Aliidongia dinghuensis: one gene and its partner. The protein of the gene in region 1 interacts with the protein of each later gene in a pairwise test. Links are inferred from orthologs where the notes say so. Each region holds a gene or a part of one and is shown on either strand. Other genes may lie near its edges. The genes, in order: IEY58_RS16970 and ybgC.

Evidence for each region.
Region 2: the proteins of IEY58_RS16970 (region 1) and ybgC interact in binary tests that used the Escherichia coli proteins (3 or more experiments, as listed by UniProt). The link is inferred for Aliidongia dinghuensis from one-to-one orthologs.

The regions. Positions count from the first base shown.
Region 1 is NZ_BMJQ01000008.1:273,103-276,124, forward strand. The notes cover bases 1-2,705. They hold IEY58_RS16970 (acyl carrier protein), read left to right. Parts: upstream 1-1,088; coding sequence 1,089-1,322; downstream 1,323-2,705. Other genes in these bases: fabD (ACP S-malonyltransferase), read left to right, coding at 1-14; fabG (3-oxoacyl-[acyl-carrier-protein] reductase), read left to right, coding at 50-787; fabF (beta-ketoacyl-ACP synthase II), read left to right, coding at 1,426-2,688. Also shown: endolytic transglycosylase MltG, read left to right, coding at 2,712-3,022. UniProt on the Escherichia coli protein: Carrier of the growing fatty acid chain in fatty acid biosynthesis.
Region 2 is NZ_BMJQ01000005.1:225,841-229,157, forward strand. Bases 199-3,198 are described here. They hold ybgC (tol-pal system-associated acyl-CoA thioesterase), read left to right. Parts: upstream 199-1,464; coding sequence 1,465-1,932; downstream 1,933-3,198. Other genes in these bases: ruvA (Holliday junction branch migration protein RuvA), read left to right, coding at 199-413; ruvB (Holliday junction branch migration DNA helicase RuvB), read left to right, coding at 473-1,468; tolQ (protein TolQ), read left to right, coding at 1,946-2,668; tolR (protein TolR), read left to right, coding at 2,673-3,140. Also shown: more of ruvA, read left to right, coding at 1-198; IEY58_RS11585 (energy transducer TonB), read left to right, coding at 3,257-3,317.

The DNA of each region.
Region 1 (3,022 bases):
TGGCTACGCTCTAAGCAGCTGGCGCTTCAATTCCAGGGGAACAACACAAATGTTCGATCTGACCGGCAAGGTCGCTCTCGTCACCGGCGCCACCGGCGGCATCGGTGCCGCCATCGCCCGCGTGCTGCATGGCGCCGGCGCCACCGTCCTCTGCGCCGGCACGCGCGCCCAGGTGCTGGACCAGCTCGTCTCGGAGCTGGGTGAGCGGGCGGTGGCGGCGCCTGCCGACCTCAAGGACCCGGCAGCGGGCGAGGCCCTGATCAAGAAGGCCGAGACGGAATTCGGCCGGCTCGACATCCTGGTCAACAACGCCGGCTTCACGCGCGACGGGCTTGCCATCCGCATGAAGGACGAGGACTGGTCCGACGTGCTCGAGGTCAACCTGACGGCGGCGTTCCGCCTCGCCCGCGCCAGTCTCAAGGGCATGATGAAGCGCCGCGAAGGACGCATCATCTCGATCTCGTCGGTGGTCGGCGTTGCCGGCAATCCGGGCCAGGCCAACTATGTGGCGTCCAAGGCGGGCCTCATCGGCATGTCGAAGGCACTGGCGGTCGAAGTCGCCTCGCGCGGGATCACGGTGAACTGCGTGGCGCCCGGCTTCATCGCGACGGCCATGACCGATGCGCTGAACGAGCAGCAGCGCGAGCGGATCCTGGCCGGCATTCCGGCAGGCCGCATGGGCGATGCCGACGAAATCGCCGCGGCGGTGTTGTATCTCGCAAGCAACGAGGCGGCTTACGTCACCGGACAGACCATCCATGTCAACGGCGGCATGCTCATGGTCTGATGCGGGTAGTTTGGTGCAGTGCGGCTACTGGCATTGCGGAATAATCTATGTTAAGGCACGCCACCTTCGGTCGCGGGACCGAGTCCGGCAGGGCCATGTCGAGCGGCCCGCAGGAGGGGCCCGGCGATCGACCGGATCATCGGCCAGGCAGGTGCCCGGGCCCTGGCGTCGTGTAGTTCGACCGATCAAGGAAGCGGATTGCTCTCATAAGACCGTGCAGACTAGGGGTGCACATGCCCTTTTTGTGGGCCTGACGGTCTTCCCGCCAAAGATCATTGCCATTACATCAAGGAACAGAGACATGAGTGACATCGCCGATCGGGTTAAGAAGATTGTGGTCGAGCACCTGGGCGTCGACGAGGCCAAGGTGACGGAGAACGCGAGCTTCATCGACGATCTCGGTGCCGACAGCCTCGACACGGTCGAGCTGGTGATGGCGTTCGAAGAGGAATTCGGCTGTGAGATCCCGGACGAGGCGGCCGAGAAGATCGTCACCGTCAAGGATGCGGTGAGCTTCATTACGGCGCATAGCTGAGTATCCAGGGGTTGGAATTGCTCCGTTCCGGGGGCAATTCCAATCGTGGCTTCAGCCACGGAAGGGCTCAGGCCCTTAAGATGAAACCATTGCGTGGATTAAGATGAGACGTGTCGTAGTTACCGGCGTGGGGCTGGTTACGCCGCTCGGCATTGGTATCGAGCACAATTGGCAGGCCCTGACCGCCGGCAAGTCCGGCCTTGACCGGATCCAGTCCTTCGATGTGTCCGATCTGCCGGCGAAGATCGCGGGCATCGTGCCGCGCGGTGCGACCGCGGACAATCTGTTCCACGCGGACGACTGGGTCGAGCCCAAGGACCAGCGCAAGATGGACGAGTTCATCGTCTACGCGCTTGCCGCGGCGGCCCAGGCGGTCAAGGATTCCGGCTGGCAGCCGGCGAACGAGGTCGAGCAGTACCGCACCGGCGTCCAGGTCGGCTCGGGCATCGGCGGCCTCAGCACCATCTCCGACACGGCAGTGACGCTGCATGAGCGCGGGCCCCGCCGCGTCAGCCCGTTCTTCATCCCGTCGGCGCTCATCAACCTCGCCTCGGGCCACATCTCGATCGTGCACGGCTTCAAGGGCCCGAACCATTCGGCGGTGACGGCTTGCTCGACCGGCGCGCACGCGATCGGCGATGCCGCGCGGATCATCCAGTACGATGACGCCGACGTCATGATCGCCGGTGGCGCCGAAGCCGCGATCTGCCGGCTCGGCATCGCCGGGTTCGCCGCCGCCCGCGCGCTCTCGACGGATTTCAACGACGAGCCGACCCGGGCGTCCCGTCCGTTCGACCGGGATCGCGACGGGTTCGTGATGGGCGAGGGTGCCGGCATCGTCGTGCTCGAGGAATACGAGCACGCGAAGAAGCGCGGCGCCAAGATCTACGGCGAGCTCATCGGCTACGGCATGGCGGGCGACGCCTATCATCTGACCGCCCCGGCCGAGGACGGCAGCGGCGCCTTCCGCTCCATGCAGATGGCGCTCAAGCGCTCGGGCCTCGGCACCGACCAGATCGACTACATCAACGCCCACGGCACGTCGACGCCCGTCGGCGACGTCATCGAGGTCGGCGCGGTCAAGCGCCTGTTCGGTGAGGACGCCTACAAGCTCTCGATGTCGTCGACCAAGTCGGCGATCGGCCATCTCCTGGGTGCTGCCGGCTCGGTCGAGGCAATCTATTCGCTCCTGGCGCTGCGCGACCAGGTCGTGCCGCCGACGATCAATCTCGAGAACCCGTCGGAAGGCTGTGACATCGACCTGGTTCCGATGGTCGCCAAGGAGCGGCGGGTGCGCTACGTGCTGTCGAACTCCTTCGGCTTCGGCGGCACCAACGCCTCGTTGATCTTCGCCCCGGCTCCCTGAGCCCGCGCCACGGCGTTCCCGTGATGCGTCGCCTCCTATCGATCGCCGTCGCCGGATTCATCCTGGCGGCGGCGATCGGCGTTTTGGGCACCTGGGGGGGCCTTCGCTGGTACGAGGCGCCGGGACCCTCTACCGCACCCAAGACGATTGTGCTGGAGCCCCGCGGGACCGAGGCGATCGGCGGTACGCTCGAGGGGGCCGGCATCCTGACCCATGTCCGGCTGTTCATGCTTGCCGCCCGGTTGAGCGGCGGTGCGGGCGAGCTCAAGGCCGGCGAATATCTCTTTCCGGCCGGCATCTCGCCCGCAGGCATCCTCGACCTGCTGCGGTCCGG
Region 2 (3,317 bases), on another replicon or contig:
GGTTCCGCACGCTCACGACGGTGCAGGGCGTCGGCGGCAAGGTGGCACTCGCCATCCTGTCCGTGCTGGCGCCCGACCAGCTCGCCCGCGCGATCCTGGCCCAGGACAAGGCCTCGCTCGCCCGCGCCGACGGCGTCGGGCCGAAGCTCGCGGCGCGGCTCGCGACCGAGCTCAAGGACAAGGCGGCAGCGCACGGCATGGCGCCTGCGGCGCCCACGGGCACGGTGATCTCCGTCCCGCCGGCCGTAGCCGATCTCGTCGGTCCGGCCGAGGATGCGGTCTCCGCCCTCGTCAATCTCGGCTACCGCCGACCCGAGGCGCTGGGGGCCGTCGCGACGGCGCAGCGCAAGCTCGGTGACGGTGCCGCCTTGGGCGAGCTCATCCGCGCCGGCTTGAAGGAGATCGCGTCGTGAGCGACCAGGACCGCATCGTCGCTGCCGAGCGCGGGGCGGCCGACCGGCCGGAGGTCGCGATGCGGCCGCTGTCGCTCGACGATTTCGTCGGTCAACGCCAAGTGCGCGAGAACCTGCGCGTGTTCATCGCCGCGGCCAAGGCGCGCGGCGAGGCGCTGGATCACGTGCTGTTCCACGGGCCGCCGGGCCTGGGCAAGACGACCTTGGCGCAGATCGTCGCGGCCGAGATGGGCGCCGGCTTCCGGGCGACCTCCGGCCCGATCATCCAGCGCGCCGGCGACTTGGCGGCACTCCTGACCAATCTGCAGCCGCACGACGTGCTGTTCATCGACGAGATCCACCGGATGCAGCCGGCGGTCGAGGAAGTGCTCTATCCGGCGATGGAGGATTTCCAGCTCGACCTCATCATCGGCGAGGGGCCGGCCGCGCGCTCGATCCGCATCGACCTGCCGCCCTTCACGCTGGTCGGCGCCACGACCCGCTCGGGCCGCATCACCCGGCCGCTCCGTGAACGGTTCGGCATTCCGCTCCGGCTGCAGTTCTACGAGCCGGACGAGCTCGAGCGCATCATCCAGCGCGGCGCCCGCCTGCTCACGATGGATCTCGCACCCGACGGTGCTGCCGAGATCGCGCGCCGCGCCCGCGGCACGCCGCGTGTCGCCGGGCGGCTGCTGCGCCGGGTGCGCGACTTCGCCGCCGTCGCGGGCCTCGCCACGGTAGACGCCAAGGCGGCCGACAACGCACTGACCCGGCTCGAGGTCGACCGTTCCGGGCTCGACGCCATGGACCGACGCTACATCCAGGCGATCGCCGAGCATTACTCGGGCGGCCCGGTCGGCGTCGACACGATGGCGGCCGTGCTGTCGGAGCAGCGCGACGTGATCGAGGACGTGATCGAGCCCTATCTCATCCAGCAGGGCTTCCTGCAGCGCACGCCACGCGGCCGGTTGCTGACCGACAAGGCGTTCGGCCATGTGGGCCTGGCCGTGGTGCGCCCGCCGGAGCTGCAGCTCGATCTGCTGACCGCCGCTGCCGACGAGGAGGCCGAGGTTTGACTCTGGTCCCGATGACCCTGGCCCCGACCAGCGGCGCGATCGACGAGGGCGTCCATCGCTTTCCGATCCGGGTCTATTACGAGGACACGGACGCGGGCGGCATCGTCTATCACGCGAACTACCTGCGCTTCGCCGAGCGCGCGCGCTCGGAATGCCTGCGCCTCGTCGGCTGGCAGCATGACCGCATGCTGGCCGAGACCGGCCTCGGCTGGGTCGTGCGCCGGGCCGAGATCGACTTCCGCCGGCCGGCCCGGCTCGACGATGCGCTCATGGTCGAAACCCAGTTGGCCGACCTCAAGGGCGCGCGCATGACCGCGCGCCAGACCATCCTCAAGGACGACGATCCGCTGGTCGTCCTTGATCTCGAACTGGTGCTATTGACGCCCAGCGGGCGTCCCGGCCGCATCCCGGCGTCGCTCAGCGACGCCCTCCGCCCCTTTCTCGTCACGCAACCGCTGAAGTGAGCGTCCCCGAGCCATGCAAGCCGTCGACACCGTGAATCTTGGCAGCGCCGCCGCCCCGACCCTCTCGATGATCTCCCTGTTCCTGCAGGCGGATCTGATCGTGAAGGGCGTGATGGTGCTGCTCCTCGCCGCCTCGTTCTGGAGCTGGGCGATCATCTTCGACAAGGTGCTGAAGGTGAAGCGCCTGCTGCGCGCCGCCGATGCCTTCGAGGAGAGCTTCTGGTCCGGCGGCTCGATCGAGGATCTCTACGACCGTATCGGCTCGCGGCCGGTCGACCCGATGTCGGCGACCTTCGCCGCTGCCATGCTCGAATGGCGCCGCTCGGCCGCCAAGGGCTTGGTCGTGGCCGGTGCGTTGCAGGCGAGCCTCAAGGAACGGCTCGAGAAGGCGATGAACGTCACGGTCGGGCGCGAGCTCGAGCGGGCGGAACGCTACATGGCCTTCCTCGCGACGGTCGGCTCGACCGCCCCCTTCGTGGGATTGTTCGGCACGGTCTGGGGCATCATGAACTCGTTCGAATCGATCGCCGCCAGCAAGAACACGAGCCTCGCGGTTGTGGCGCCGGGCATCGCCGAGGCGCTGTTCACGACGGCCCTGGGCCTGATCGCGGCCATCCCGGCGGTCGTGGGCTACAACAAGCTCACGACCGACCTCGGCCGCTACGGCAACCGGCTCGACAATTTCGCCTCCGAGTTCAGCGCGATCCTGTCACGCCAGCTCGAAGAGAAGGCATGAGGCGATGGCCGGTGGATTGATGAACGGCGGCGGCCGCAGCCGCCACAGCCGCCTGAACCGCCGTCCCATGGCCGACATCAACGTGACGCCGATGGTCGACGTCATGCTGGTGCTCCTGATCGTGTTCATGGTGGCGGCCCCGCTCCTCACGGTGGGCGTGCCGGTCGACCTGCCCAAGACCCAGGCGCCGGCCATCAACGAGCAGAAGGAGCCGCTCGTCGTCACGGTCAACGGCCAGGGCCAGATCTATGTCCAGGAGACGCCGATCGAGGCTGACGCATTGCTGCCGAAGCTGCAGGCGATCACCGAGAACAATCAGGACGCCACGATCTATGTGCGCGGCGACAAGGCGATCAACTACGGCCGGGTGATGGAAGTGATGGGGCTGATCGCCTCCGCCGGCTATACCAAGGTCTCGCTGATCGCCGAATTGCCCCAATCGGGCGGCAAGGCGCCTGCAAAGAAGCCATGATTCCGTTGTGACATGAGGGTCTCTTTCGGCGTTCTCGCGATGATGGACCTTGAATTTTCGATCCTCCGGCAAGTCTCGGGCGGCCGTGGCACGGCGCTCCCGCGCGGGGTGCGCCCGTGAGCCGGTTCGAGATGCGCGAGGGGATGGCCTTTTCCGCCGTGCTGCACACGGCGATCG